Regions from separate parts of the Actinophytocola sp. genome, predicted to be linked through region 1. Evidence: riboswitches for the same ligand, from Rfam matches in the RefSeq annotation. Region 1 holds a riboswitch; the other holds the start of a gene.
The links. A riboswitch is a leader RNA that binds a small molecule or an ion and turns the genes downstream of it on or off. The one in region 1 is predicted to bind S-adenosylmethionine.
Positions count from the first base shown of each region.

Region 1 (6,982 bases):
GGACGAGGAGTCCCGAACCCTCACCTGGACGATCGACGACTGATCCGCCGGCTACTCGCGGCCGAACATGCGGCCCAGCCAGCCCTTGCGCTCCTGCGCCTGGCCGCGCTCCGGACCCCACGTCTGACCCTGCGTCTGCTGGCTCTGCACCGGGTTCTGCATGGGGTTCCGCATCCCGCGCGGAACCCTGTCCTGTGCGGGGATCGGCGTCGTCGGCGGCTCACGGCGGCGCGGCGGCTCGTAGTCCAGGTCCTCCCCCACCGGGTGCGGACCGTCCTCGCCGCCGATCACCGACGGCGCCACGCCGTCGACGAGGAAGCCCTCCGATAAGTGGTCGTCTCGCTCGGTCACGACTGCTCCGCCTCCCCGGAATTCGATGTGTTGGTCCCGTTGAAGGACGAAAAGTTCTGCCTGGTCACGTACGTGTGGCTGGCTTACGTCACGTTCCCCTGAGGTGCGGTTGCGAAGCCCTCGGCCTGATTCGATCTGGGGGTCGACACAAGGGGTGTCATGGCATCACCTCGTACCCGCGTGTTCCCGACAAGGTACGCGAAAACCTCCCAGGATCGGTGGCATACGCGCCAAACACGCACAGAATCATCCGTCGGCCAGCAGATCCAGGACCTTGCGTAGGTCGTCCGGGTACTCACTGGTGAACTCGACCCGGCGGCCGTCGGCCGGGTGGTCGAAGCCCAGGAGGCGGGCGTGCAGCCACTGGCGGGTCAGGCCCAGACGCTTCGCGAGCACGGGGTCGGCGCCGTAGGTCAGGTCGCCGACGCACGGGTGGCGCAGCGCCGCGAAGTGCACCCGGATCTGGTGGGTTCGCCCGGTCTCCAGCCGGACTTCGACGAGCGTCGCCGCGCGGAACGCCTCCAGCGTGCGGTAGTGCGTGACGCTCGGCCGGCCGGCCGCGACGACGGCGAACTTGTAGTCGTGCCTGGGATGCCGGTCGATCGGCGCGTCGATGGTGCCGTCGGTCGGGTCGGGGTGGCCCTGGACGAGCGCGTGGTAACCCTTCTCGACGGTGCGGTCCTTGAAGGCGCGCTTGAGCACGGTGTACGCGTGCTCGCTCTTGGCCACGACCATCACGCCGGTGGTGCCGACGTCCAGCCGATGCACCACCCCCTGCCGCTCGGCCGCACCGGAGGTCGACACCCGCATGCCGGCCGCGGCCAGCCCGCCGACGACGGTCGGACCGGTCCAGCCGGGGCTCGGGTGCGCCGCGACGCCGACCGGCTTGTCCACCACGATGATGTCGTCGTCCTCGTGCAGGACCGTCATGCCGGGCACGGGCTCGGCGCGCACGGGCACGGGCTGCTCCGGCTCGGGCAGGGTCACCTCGAGCCAGGCGCCCGCGACGAGCCGGTCGGACTTGCCGGCGGGCCTGCCGTCGAGGCTCACGTCGCCGGACTCGGCGAGGGCGGCGACCGCGGTACGGGACAGGCCGAGCAGCTTGGCCAGCCCGGCGTCGACCCGCATGCCGTCCAGCCCGTCGGGGACCGGAAGGGTGCGAGCGGTCACGCGTCCGTGTCCTTCGCGGGCTCTTCCTTCGCGTTGATCGTGTCCTCGGTGTCCGCCGCGTCCTTCGGCATCGGGTCCTTCGGCGTCGCGTCCTTCGGCGTCCTGTCCTTCGGCGTCCTGTCCTTCGTCGACGTGCCGTCGTAGTCGCGGCCGAGCAGGGCCATGACCACGATGAGCGCGCCGCCGCAGACGATGGACGAGTCGGCGACGTTGAACACCGGGAAGACGTCGCCGTTGGGGGCGAACGGCGAGAGGAAGTCGACGACGTGGCCGCGCAGCGGGCCGGGCGCGCGGAGGAAGCGGTCGATGAGGTTGCCCAGCGCACCGGCGAGCACCAGGCCGAGCCCGACGGCCCAGCCGATGGAGCGCAGCTTGGGCATGATCCAGATGATCGCGATGACAACGCCCACCGCGATGAGCGTGAGCACCCACGTCATCCCGGTGGCCATGCTGAACGCGGCGCCGGGGTTGCGCACGAGCTGCAGGTAGAACAGCCCGCCGAGCACCCGCACCGGTGCCTGCCCCTCGAGGGCCGCGACGGCGATGATCTTCGTGACGATGTCGGCGGCCAGCACCACCGGCGCCACGACCGCGAACAGCCAGCCGCGGCGGGGCGGCCGGGACGGTTCGGGTGGGGGCGGCTGCTCGGTGTCGGTACGACCCGGCTGCTCCGCGTCGGTACTGGTCTCGTCGCTCACCGGGCCATTGTCCATGGTCGGCGAAACCGGGTGGTCAGCAACCACTCACGTACGCCGCCCCGGCCGGAGGTCGAGCAGGTCGACGTCGCCGCTGCCGGTCAGCCGCATCGGCTCGTTGATCACGACAAGCACGACGCATCGAGGCGATGGTCTGCGCGGCCTCGCGGAGCCGGTCCAGCGCCTCGGCGGGGGCGTTGCCGCGCCGCCAGACTAAAGCGCGGCCAGCAACGGCGGCAGCGGACGCGGGTCGGGCGCGGGGGTCCAGCGGCCGTCCACCTGCTCGTAGTCCGCCGCCGGGCCGTGCGTGACCAGCGAGCGCAGCGCGCCGACGAGACGGTCGACGTGCTCGGCGGTGCTGCCCAGGCCGAGGCTCGCCCGCAGCGCGCGAGTACCCGTGGCGCCGGCCGAGGCGAGCAGGCGGCGGGTCGCGATGTGGGCGCAGAACGCGCCGTCCCGCACGCCGATGCCGTGCTCGGCCGACAGCGCCGCCGCCAGCAGACCCGGGTCCTGGCCGTCGACCGCGAAGCTCACCACGCCCACCCGGTCGCCGCCGAGCAGGGACAGCTCACGCAGGCCCGGCACGCCGGCGAGCCCCGCCCGCAGCCGCGTCAGCAGCGCACGCTCGTGCGCGATGATCGCGTCCCAGTGCCGGCCCAGCGTCTCGCACGCCACCGCGAGCGCGTGCGCGCCGACCACGTTCGGCGTGCCGGCCTCGTGCCGCTCCGGGCCCGTCGACCAGGACACCGCGAGGCGCGAGTCCCGGTCGGCCACCAGCGACGTCGCGCCCCCGCCGGCCAGGTACGGGTCCGCCGCTCGCAGCCAGTCCGCCCGCCCGACGAGCGCGCCGGCACCGAACGGCGCGTACAGCTTGTGCCCGGACAGCACGACGTAGTCCACGTCCAGCGCGCGGACGTCGACCGGACGGTGCGGGGCCAACTGCGCGGCGTCGAGCACGATGCGGGCGCCGTGGTGGCGGGCGATCGCGGCGACGTCGGCCACCGGCCACAGCTCGCCGGTCACGTTCGACGCACCGGTCACCACCACGAGCCGCGGCCCGGTCGGGCAGTCTTGCAGGGCGCGGTCGAGCGAGCCGACCGACGAGATGTGCCGGACCAGCGGCCCGCGCCACGGCAGCAGTGCGGCGTGGTGGTCGGTGTCGAACCGCACCACCGACGTGCCGGTCCCACCTGTTCGCGGCAGCGCGCGGGCCAGCAGGTTCAGCGCGTCGGTCGTGTTGCGGGTGAACACCACGGCGTCGGTCCGCCGCGCCCCGACGAACCGGCGCACCACCTCGCGCGCCCGCTCATAGACCTTTGTGGACACCTGCGAGGCGAGGCCCGCGCCGCGGTGCACGCTGGCATACCAGGGCAACAGCTCGTCGACCGCGTCGCGGACCGCCGCAAGGCAGGGCGCGCTCGCGGCGTGGTCGAGGTTCGCGTACGGCACCCGGCGACCGTCCACCAGCGGCACGGTCAGCCGCGCGCCGACGACGGGCGGAATCGGGCCGGGCAGGCCGCCGGACACGGGTCGGACATGTGGGATGGCGAGCGTCATCGTGAAGCCTCCGGGGTCGGGGCCCCGCCCCGGGGCCCGCGCTTGCCCACCCGCACCTCGCGGAGGGCCTGGTCCTCACCCGGGGCACCCCACCGCGGTTGGAGGGTTGCCGGCCAGCAAGCCGGGGCTTGACGCTGGCACTCATGACCTTCGCGCCCGAAGGTAGCCGATCCGGCCCGGAACTGTCCAACCGCCACCGTGCTTGACACACTCCCCCCATGACTGACTTCGATGTGCTGGTGCTGGGCTCGGGACCCGGGGGACAGAAGGCCGCGATCGCGGCCGCCAAGCTCGGCGCCGAGGTGGGGCTGATCGAGCGGCGCAACATGATCGGCGGCGTCTGCATCAACACCGGCACCATCCCGTCCAAGACCCTGCGCGAGGCCGTCCTCTACCTGACCGGCATGAGCCAGCGTGAGCTGTACGGCCAGAGCTACCGGGTCAAGGAGGAGATCACGATCGGCGACCTGACCGCCCGGACGAGCCACGTCGTCGGCCGTGAGGTCGACGTGATCCGCAGCCAGCTGTCCCGCAACGGCGTCTCGGTGCTGCCCGGCCTGGGCCGGTTCACCGACCCGCACACGGTCCAGGTCTCCGACGGCAGCGGACAGGAGCGCTCGGTGTCCGCGGACAAGATCGTGATCGCCACCGGGACCTGCCCGGCCCGCCCGTCCAGTGTGGACTTCGACGCGCAGACGATCATCGACTCGGACGGGATCCTCGGGCTGGAGCGGATCCCGCGGTCGATGATCGTGGTCGGCGCCGGGGTGATCGGCATCGAGTACGCGTCGATGTTCGCCGCCCTGGGGACCAAGGTCACGGTGATCGAGCAGCGGATGCGGATGCTCGAGTTCTGCGACACCGAGGTGATCGAGGCACTCAAGTACCACCTGCGCGACCTCGCGGTGACGTTCCGGTTCGGCGAGACCGTGGCCGCCGTGGAGCGGCACAAGAACGGCACGGTCACGACCCTGGAGAGCGGCAAGAAGATCCCCGCCGACATGGTGATGTACTCCGCCGGCCGACAGGGCATGACCGACCACCTCGACCTGCCCGCGGCCGGGCTGGCGGCGGACAGGCGCGGCCGGATCAAGGTCGACGGCACGTTCCGCACCGAGGTCGAGCACATCTACGCGGTCGGGGACGTGATCGGCTTCCCCGCGCTCGCGGCCACGTCGATGGAGCAGGGCCGGCTCGCGGCCCACCACGCGTGCGGCGAGCCGGTGCACGAGATGCACGAGCTGCAGCCGATCGGGATCTACACGATCCCCGAGATCAGCTACATCGGCCGCACCGAGGACGAGCTGACCGAGCAGCGGGTGCCGTTCGAGGTCGGCGTCTCCCGCTACCGCGAGCTCGCCCGCGGGCAGATCATCGGCGACTCCTACGGGGTGCTGAAGCTGCTCGTGTCCCCGCAGGACCGCTCGCTGCTGGGCGTGCACGTGTTCGGCACCGGCGCCACCGAGTTGGTCCACATCGGACAGGCGGTGATGGGCTGCGGCGGCACGATCGACTACCTCGTGGACACGGTGTTCAACTACCCGACGCTCGCCGAGTCATACAAGGTGGCCGCCCTGGACGCGACCAACAAGATCCGCCAGATCAGCATGCTGACGGAGTGACACCTCAGCCGTACAGGAACGTCCCCGGGAACGGCACGACCCAGCCGTCGCTCCGCCGGACCGCGTGGCCGGAGTACTGCGTGGCGGCCTCGAAGAACTGCCAGCCGCCGAACGCCTTGCCGTCGACCGGTTCGCCGACCACGGCGGCGACGTCGGAGGACAGCGTCTCGTAGGACACGCCGTGCCAGTCGCCGCCGGCGGCGGGCTCGGCGGCGACCTCGGCCGGCGACGCGGTCAGCAGCCACAGGGTGAAGTGCACGTGCGCGCCGCTGCTGCTGCCACCACACGGCAGGGCGTTGCCGATCGTGCCGAGCACGGTGCCCGGCGCGACCTGCTGTCCGTCCGCCACCTCGATATTCTCCATGTGGTAGTACCCGGTACGCCAGCCCTCCACGTGGTCGATCGTGACCCAGGGGCCACCCGGGCACTGCCAGATGTGGACGGTGCCGTCGAGCGGCGCACGCACGATGCCGTCGGAGGGCGTCAGGTCGATGGCGTTCTTCGGGCCGGTCGCGCCGTCGTCGGAGTGAATGCCGGCCGAGCCGGCGGACTGGCCCGGCGCGAACGGCAGGCCGAACGCCGGGAAGAGGGACTCGCGGTTCCCGCTCGCCGACGCGCCCGGTGCGGTCACGACCAGACCGACCACCAGTGCGATCGTGGCCAACGACGCGATGACCCGGTTCCGCGTCGTCCGCGTGGTCGTCAGCCTGACCGTCACTGTCCCGCGCCTCTCGCTAGGTTCGGCACTCGCGACAGTCCGAAGGTATGCGGCGGAAACGGGCCGCGGGCACCGTCGTTCGGCGGTGACGTTTGCCAGTTTTGGCCCGTCAGGGCTCTTTGCCGGTCTCGCCCATCCAGCGCGCGTACCGGCCGGCGCGGTCGACCGCGCGGATTCGGTGCTCGGTCGCCGTACGCACCCGCTCGGTCGCGACCACCAGCAACTGGTCGTGCTCCTGCAACCGGGTGCCCGGAGCCGGCGTGTGGCCGACGCCGTCGCGGACGAGCAGGCTGACCGTCGCGCCGATCGGCAGGCGCAGCTCACGCAGGTAGACGCCGTGCATCTTGGACCCCTTCGGGATGCGGACCTGCAGCAGCGCGGCACCGAGCTCGTCGAGCGGCGCGGCGTCCACGTGGATCTCCTGGGAGCGGGCGCCGCGGCCCAGGCCCAGCATGGACGCGACCAGCTGCAGGGTGCTCCCCTGCACCAGGGTCAGCACGATCACCAGCACGAACACCCCGTCGACCAGGAGATTCGCACCGGGCAGGCCCTCGGTCAGCGGGATCATCGCGAGCACGATCGGCACGGCGCCGCGCAACCCGGCCCAGGACACGAACGCCTGTTCCCGCCATGGCATGCGGAACGGCGCCAACGACACGATCACCGACAGCGGTCTCCCGAGCAGCGTCACGACCGCGCCCGCGACGAGGCCGGGCACGACCGCGTCGAGGAGCCGGCCGGGCGACATGAACAGCCCCAGCAGGACGAACAGCCCGATCTGGGACAGCAGGCCCAGCCCCTCGGCGAAGGAGATCGTGTCGGTGCGGTGCGGCAGCCGGGAGTTGCCCAGCACCAGCGCCGCCGCGTAC
Region 1 is NZ_JBOHGB010000086.1:9,146-16,127, reverse strand. It holds gene ACRDTB_RS24395 (AsnC family protein) at 1-43, shown strand, start outside; gene ACRDTB_RS24390 (hypothetical protein) at 52-351, opposite strand; gene ACRDTB_RS24385 (RluA family pseudouridine synthase) at 598-1,521, opposite strand; gene lspA (signal peptidase II) at 1,518-2,219, opposite strand; gene ACRDTB_RS24375 (aminotransferase class V-fold PLP-dependent enzyme) at 2,430-3,773, opposite strand; SAM riboswitch class IV at 3,807-3,922, opposite strand; gene sthA (Si-specific NAD(P)(+) transhydrogenase) at 3,992-5,395, shown strand; gene ACRDTB_RS24365 (M23 family metallopeptidase) at 5,400-6,113, opposite strand; gene ACRDTB_RS24360 (potassium/proton antiporter) at 6,223-6,982, opposite strand, start outside.

Region 2 (6,982 bases), on a different contig from region 1:
CGCCGAGCAGCGCAGGAGGGAAGACGGCGTGTTAGCGACTGAGCGAAGCGAACCATGAGACAGCCGCTGCCGCCCGCGCCGCCGCTCCCCGGGCCGATCGTGGACGCCCACACGCACCTGGACGCGTGCGGGGCCAAGGACGCGGCCGACGTGACCGCGATGGTCGACCGCGCCGCCGCCGTGGGCGTGGGCCGGGTCGTCACGGTTGGCGACGACCTGGCAGCCGCTCAGTGGGCCGCTGCGGCCGCGACGTGGGACCCGCGGGTGTTCGCCGCCGTGGCGGTCCATCCGACGCGCACGGCGGCGTTCTCGGACGCGGATCGCGCCGCGGTCGAGGAGCTGGCCCGCGAGCCGCGCGTGGTGGCCGTCGGCGAGACCGGGCTGGACTACTACTGGGACTACTCGCCCCCGGCGGCGCAGCAGGAGGCGTTCCGCTGGCACATCGACCTCGCGAAGCGGGTCGGCAAGCCGCTGATGATCCACGACCGGGACGCGCACGAGGACATCTACCGGGTCCTCGAGGAGGAGGGGCCGCCGGAGACGGTGGTGTTCCACTGCTTCTCCGGCGATGCCGAGTTCGCGCGGCGATGCGTGGCACGCGGGTACGTGCTGTCGTTCGCCGGAACCGTGACATTTCGCAATGCGCGGGCACTTCGTGAGGCCGTGGCCGACGTTCCCACTTACCAGTTGTTGGTGGAGACCGACGCGCCCTTCCTGACGCCCCACCCGTTTCGCGGGCGGCCCAACGAGCCGCACGGCGCTGCGTACACGATCATGGACATTGCGCAGTTCACGGCTTTGGATCTGGCCGAGCTGTGTGCGGCCGTAAATTCCAACGCGGAGCGGATCTTCGGCCTGTCGGATGCTACCCATGGTGATTTCGGTGGCTACGACTCGTGATCACTGCGATGAACGGGCGATTGGCGCTGCTCCATCGGTGGAGTGACCGGCATCACGACTCGCCACGCGATGTTTGCGCAACCTGCCAGTCACCGTTACTGTCCCGTGACCGTAGCCGGGACAAAACCGTTCCGGTGCCCAAGGCTAGGCCAAGGTACGTCGGGGCGGCCGTCTTCGAGACGGTCATGGGATGGCCGACGGCCGAGGGAATGTCGTAACGGAACGAAGCGCGTCGGCCGCGCAGTAGTTGGGCTCGGCCACGGCCTTCTGGAGGTATCGACTCTGTGAGCGGAAACAGATCCGGCGATTTCGGCGGTTCTACGGGCAGCGGCTTCGCGGACACCGACTGGTTCACCCCGGTCAACGCCCGCGCCGCGGCCAGCACCGCGGTCCTGGATGAGGACTTCCGCGTGTGGCGCTCGGAGTTCCCCGACTTCTACGACGACTTCGGTGGTTCGGGCCTCGACGGCTACTCGGGCTCGCTGACCATCACGCCGAACGACGTGCGCACGGCGCTCGGCCCGCAGGCCGACGAGCTGATGGCGTACGCGAACGTCGACGTCGACGAGCTCATCCAGCTGATCAACGCCGAGACCACCGTCCTGCCGATCATCCCGGACGCGCTGTCCGGCGATCGGGTCCGCGCGCTGCCGATGACCGAGGACGAGGTTCCGCCCGAGGTCGCGACCGGCGTCAAGCGGTGGAAGAAGTCGGTCCTCAAGGCGACGATCGCCTCGATCCTGGTCTCGCTGATCGGCGGCGGTGCCGCGGCGATCGCGATGAACAAGTCGGTCACGGTCGACGTCGACGGCCAGGCTCACCAGGTCAACACCTACGCCGACACGGTCGGCGAGGTGCTGGAGAACGAGGGCCTCAACGTCGGCTCGCACGACTCGCTGTCCCCGTCGCCGGCCGCCAGCATCGACGACGGCGGCACGATCGTCCTGCAGCGCGGGCGCCAGCTCCACCTGACCATCGACGGCGAGAAGCGCGATTTCTGGGTGCGCGCGACCACCGTCGAGGACGCGTTGAAGCAGATCAACCTGTCCGCCGAGGGCGCGTGGATGTCGGCGGGGATGGACAGCGAGGTGCCGCTGAACGGCATGGCGCTGGAGATCAAGACCCTCAAGAACATCACGCTGTTCGACGGCGGCAACAAGCCGAAGGCGCTGCAGACCACGGCGGTGACGGTCGACGAGCTGGTCAAGGAGCTCGAGCTCAAGCTGGGCCCCGACGACAGGATCACGCCTCGCGGGAACCTGAAGGTCACCGACGGTGCCGAGGTGCGGATCACCCGTAACGGCGTGACCGTGGTGAACCGGACGGAGAAGGTCAAGCCTCCGGTGCAGGAGGTCGAGGACCCGAACGCGTTGGAGGGCACCGAGGTCGTGCTCGACCCGGGCGCGCCGGGCGAGCGGATCGCGACCTACCGGCTCACGGTGAAGAACGGCGAGGAGATGGCCCGGGTCGAGATCGGCTCGAAGATCACCAAGCAGCCGAAGGCGAAGGTCGTCCGGGTCGGCACGAAGGAGCCGCCGCAGCCGGTGATCTCCGATGGCGCGGTCTGGGACCAGCTCGCGGAGTGCGAGTCCGGCGGCGACTGGGCGATCAACACGGGCAACGGCTACTACGGTGGCCTACAGTTCGACCAGAGCACGTGGCTCTCGAACGGCGGCGACCAGTACGCCCCGCTGCCGCACCAGGCGACCCGCGAGCAGCAGATCGCGATCGCCACCAAGGTCCGCGACGACCGCGGCGGCTACGGTGCCTGGCCCGCCTGCTCCTCCAAGCTTGGCCTGCCCACGTAGATTCCTTTTTGGACACCCCGAGCCCGGACTCGCCTCCCCGAGTCCGGGCTCGGCCCCTGTCCGGGCCCGTCTAGGCTCCTCGAAGTGAGTGACCGTGACGGGGACAGCGCCCTGCTCGGCCCGGCCGACGTCCGGCGCCTGGCCGCCGACCTCGGCATCCGACCCACCAAGAAGCTCGGCCAGAACTTCGTGCACGACCCCAACACCGTCCGCCGCACCGTGGCCGCCGCGCGGCTCACGCCGGACGACGTCGTGGTCGAAGTGGGCCCGGGGCTCGGCTCGCTCACCCTCGCCCTGCTGCCCGCCTGCCGCGCCGTGCACGCCGTCGAGGTCGACCCCGTCCTCGCCGGGCAGCTCCCGCGTACGGTCGAACGACGCGCACCCGGACTGAGCGGCAGGCTGCACGTCATCGAGGACGACGCCGTCCGGATCAGCGCCGACCGGTTCCCCGAGAAGCCGACCGCCCTCGTCGCCAACCTGCCCTACAACGTCTCCGTCCCCGTCGTCCTGCACCTGCTCGCCGAGCTGCCGACCCTGAACAAGGCGCTCGTCATGGTCCAGGCCGAGGTCGCCGACCGGATGGCAGCCGGCCCCGGCTCGAAGGTCTACGGCGTTCCCAGTGTCAAGATCGCCTGGTACGCCACCGCGAAACGGGTCGCCACGGTCCCGCGCACGGTCTTCTGGCCCGTGCCCAACGTCGACTCCGCGCTCGTCCTGCTCGAACGCCACGACGAGCCACGGGCGAACAGGAAAGAGGTCTTCCGGCTCGTCGACGCCGCCTTCGCCCAGCGCCGCAAGACGCTGCGGGCCGCGCTCGCCGGCTGGGCCGGGTCCGCCGAGCGGGCCGCCGAGCTGCTCACCGCGGCCGGCATCGATCCGGGCTCGCGAGGCGAACGACTCACGGTGGACGACTTCTCGACGGTCGTGGCCGCCGCCGCGCGGTGACCCTACGCTGACTGTGACTTGGCAGATATCTGACCAGGTATGGCCGTCGTGACGGTTGCACTTGGCGGGGTTCGTCAGGTTGACTACAGAGGAATTCCATCCCGAGCGGCCGAGAGACCTGGCTCCGAGACGCCGCAGCAACCACCCACCGCGGGCAGGTGCTACCGCCAGGATCGATGGAGGAGTGAGAGATGGTCATGCTGACCACCAGGCGGGTCATCGACCAGTGCCGGCGCACGGTCACGGGTTGTCGTCGCTGACTTCTACCAGCTGACGCCCCACCATCGCCCGAACCCGGGCAGACCGAACACGCAACCCACCGCTTCACACGAGCGGTCATCGCGCCTGGACTGGAGCACATCGTGATCACCTTGGAGAACCTCAGCAAGTCCTTCCGAAGTACGTCGGGCTCGGTCGTGGCCCTCGACGACGTCACCCTCGACGTTCCGACCGGCGTGATCGCCGGCGTCGTCGGCCCCGCGGGAGCCGGCAAGTCCACCCTCGCCCGGGTGCTGTCGCTGCGCGAGCGCCCGGACAGCGGCGTGTTCCGCCTCGACGGGCTCAACACCGGCACCCTCGACGAGCGCACCCTGCGCCTCGCCCGCTCGCGGATCGGCGTCGTCCCCTCCGGCGGCTCGCTGCTCGCCCAGCGCACCGCCGCCGGCAATGTCGCGCTGCCGCTGGAGCAGGCCGGCATGGACGGCCCGAAGCGCCGCGAGCGGGTCGGCAGGGTGCTCGACCTCATCGGCCTCACCCGCCAGGCCGCCACCTACCCCGCGGAGCTCAGCCCGGGCCAGCGCCAGCGCGTCGCCGTGGCCCGCGCGCTCGTCGGCGACCCGGCCGTCGTGCTCGCCGACGACCCGACCGCCGACCTCGACGAGGACGGCGCCGCCGGTGTGCTCGCCGTGCTCGACCGGGCCCGTGCGGAGCTCGGCGTCACGGTGCTCGTCGCCACCCAGGACACCAGCGTGGTCCGCCGCATCGCCGACGACGTCGCCGTCCTGGAGCACGGCCGGCTGCTGGAGAGCGGCCGGATCCTGGAGCTGATCCGCGACCCGGACAGCCTGGTCGCCCAGGCCGTGCTGCCGGCCATCGACCCCGACGCGCGCGGCGACTACCCGCGCGTCGCGGACGTCGTGCTCATCGGCTTCGCGGCGATCGGCTCACTGCTGCCCGAGGCCACCAGCCGGTTCGGCACGGACATCTCCGTGATCGGTGGCGGCGTGACCCGCATCGGTGAGACCCCGGTCGCGCGCTTCCGGGTCGGCCTGTCCGGTGAGCGGACCGACTCCGCACTCGGCTGGCTCGCCGAGCGCGGCGGCGCGGTCCGCCAGCTCGCCCGGGGCCCGCGCGGGGTGGTAGCGGCCTGACGCGGCGGACGGGCCGGCAGGGCCTGGAAGGACGCCTTACGGACACTCAACGTCCGGATGGCGTCCTTCCAGGCGTAGCCCCGCAGGGCGTGGACGGGCGGCCGCCGCGCGGTACGCAGCACGTAGCTCGGCGGTGACCGCGTCGGGCTCGGATCGCAGCCGTGTCGGCAGAGTCTGCACGACGACCACTCCAGCCGCGGCGTAACGGGAGTTCCGCGCAACGGTTCTGGCATAGTCGTCGCGGGAGAAGTGAAACGCGAACGAGTCGATCTCCCAGGCCATCCCGACCTCATCCGCCCAGCCGTCGGGAGTGGCGATGTACCGCCCGTCCGGGCAACGCAACACCACGTTCCATTCGAGTGTTGGCAATCCCGTGCGCGCCCAGACCCGCATCGCGTCGGCCTCGGCGATCGACCGGGCGCCGCCCTCGATGTCCTTCAGCACCTCCCGCACCACAGCGGTGCCCCGCCTGCTGCCTCGCTCCATCTCATACCTCAACCAACCGGGCCGAACGCGGCCACGCTGCACCGCCTCGCTGACCAGCGCGCTCACCGGCTCGACAGCCCTGAGTCGCCGGCAAGTGTCCAGCACCGCCCGATCGAGTGGCGCGACCGGAACATCATGGCGGGTAACCGACTCGGGCATCCGTACCGTGCGTTCGACGATGACGTAGTCGCTCCCGTGCACCTTTCGTCCGTGCGGCACCAACAGGTGAACGCGCCGTTCGTCGGGCACGTTGACCAACCCATGACGACGACAGGCCTCTACGCCGGTCACGATCGCATCGGGACCGCCGTATAGCAGCGCCGCCGACACCTGTTGCCGCCACGTTGGTGCCGCATCCGACAACAAGACGACGCCAGGCAGGAGTCGTCGCCACGGTCCACCGGGAACGCACCGTCGGTAAACGGTCCGCTCCGGCACCCCGAGCGAGACGAGAGTCGCCGCCTTGATCGCACCATCGCGGCTCGCGACGAGGAGCTCGTCACGCCGCTTGGCCCATCCACCCCTGTGCATGGCGACATCGTCGGTGCGCATCGCCGGCCGCGCGACCTCCGCTCGTCGACCTGTGGACAGCTCGCCGAGTTGGGGATGGCCAGGAAGGACGCCTTACAGACGCTCAACGTCAGGAAGGCGTCCTTCCAGGCAGTGCAGGCCGGCCGGGCGGGCCGGCCGGGCGGGGCCGGGCGGGGCCGGGCGGGGGCCGGGCGGGGGCCGGGCGGAGGGGGTTGGGCTGGGCGGGCCGGGGGGCGGGTGGCCGTAGGCTGAGGGCGTGCTCGCTGTCGTCCCGCGTCCGGTGACCGTCCGCGTGCCGTCCAAGGTGAACCTGCACCTCGCGGTCGGCGCTGTGCGCAAGGACGGCTTCCACGAGCTCTCCACCGTCTTCCAGTCACTCTCGCTCACCGACGAGGTCACCGTGGCGGTCGCCGACGAGCCGGGCGTCGAGGTCCGTGGCGAGGGCGCGTCCGCGGTGCCCACCGACGGCGCGAACCTCGCGTGGCGCGCGGTGCAGGAGCTGGCCCGGCGCGTGGACCGCAGCGCGGAGGAGCACAAGATCCGCGTGCTGATCCGCAAGAACATCCCCGTGTCCGGCGGTATGGCCGGCGGCAGCGCGGACGCGGCCGCCACGCTCGTCGGGCTCGCGGGCCTGTGGAAGCTGGAGATGGGCCGCGACGAGCTCGCGCACGTCGCCGCCACGCTCGGCAGCGACGTGCCGTTCATGCTCCATGGCGGCACCGCCCTCGGCACCGGCCGCGGCGAGCAGATCGTGCCCGTGCTGACCCGGCACACCTTCCACTGGGTGGTCGCGTTCGCCCGCGGCGGCCTCGCCACGCCCAAGGTCTACGCCGAGCTGGACCGGCTGCGCGAGACCGGCGACCCACCCCGCGCCGGGCAGGTCGAGCCGGTCCTCGAGGCGCTCGCGTCGGGCGATCCGCGCCAGCTCGCCCTGCTGCTGGC
Region 2 is NZ_JBOHGB010000088.1:7,230-14,211, reverse strand. It holds gene ACRDTB_RS24665 (TatD family hydrolase) at 55-900, shown strand; gene ACRDTB_RS24660 (transglycosylase family protein) at 1,185-2,708, shown strand; gene rsmA (16S rRNA (adenine(1518)-N(6)/adenine(1519)-N(6))-dimethyltransferase RsmA) at 2,793-3,653, shown strand; SAM riboswitch class I at 3,747-3,836, shown strand; gene ACRDTB_RS24650 (methionine ABC transporter ATP-binding protein) at 4,016-5,023, shown strand; gene ACRDTB_RS24645 (hypothetical protein) at 5,060-6,061, opposite strand; gene ACRDTB_RS24640 (4-(cytidine 5'-diphospho)-2-C-methyl-D-erythritol kinase) at 6,297-6,982, shown strand, end outside.
Region 2: it holds a riboswitch for S-adenosylmethionine, as region 1 does, so the genes downstream of both, ACRDTB_RS24650 (methionine ABC transporter ATP-binding protein) here and ACRDTB_RS24375 (aminotransferase class V-fold PLP-dependent enzyme) in region 1, are expected to answer to the same signal.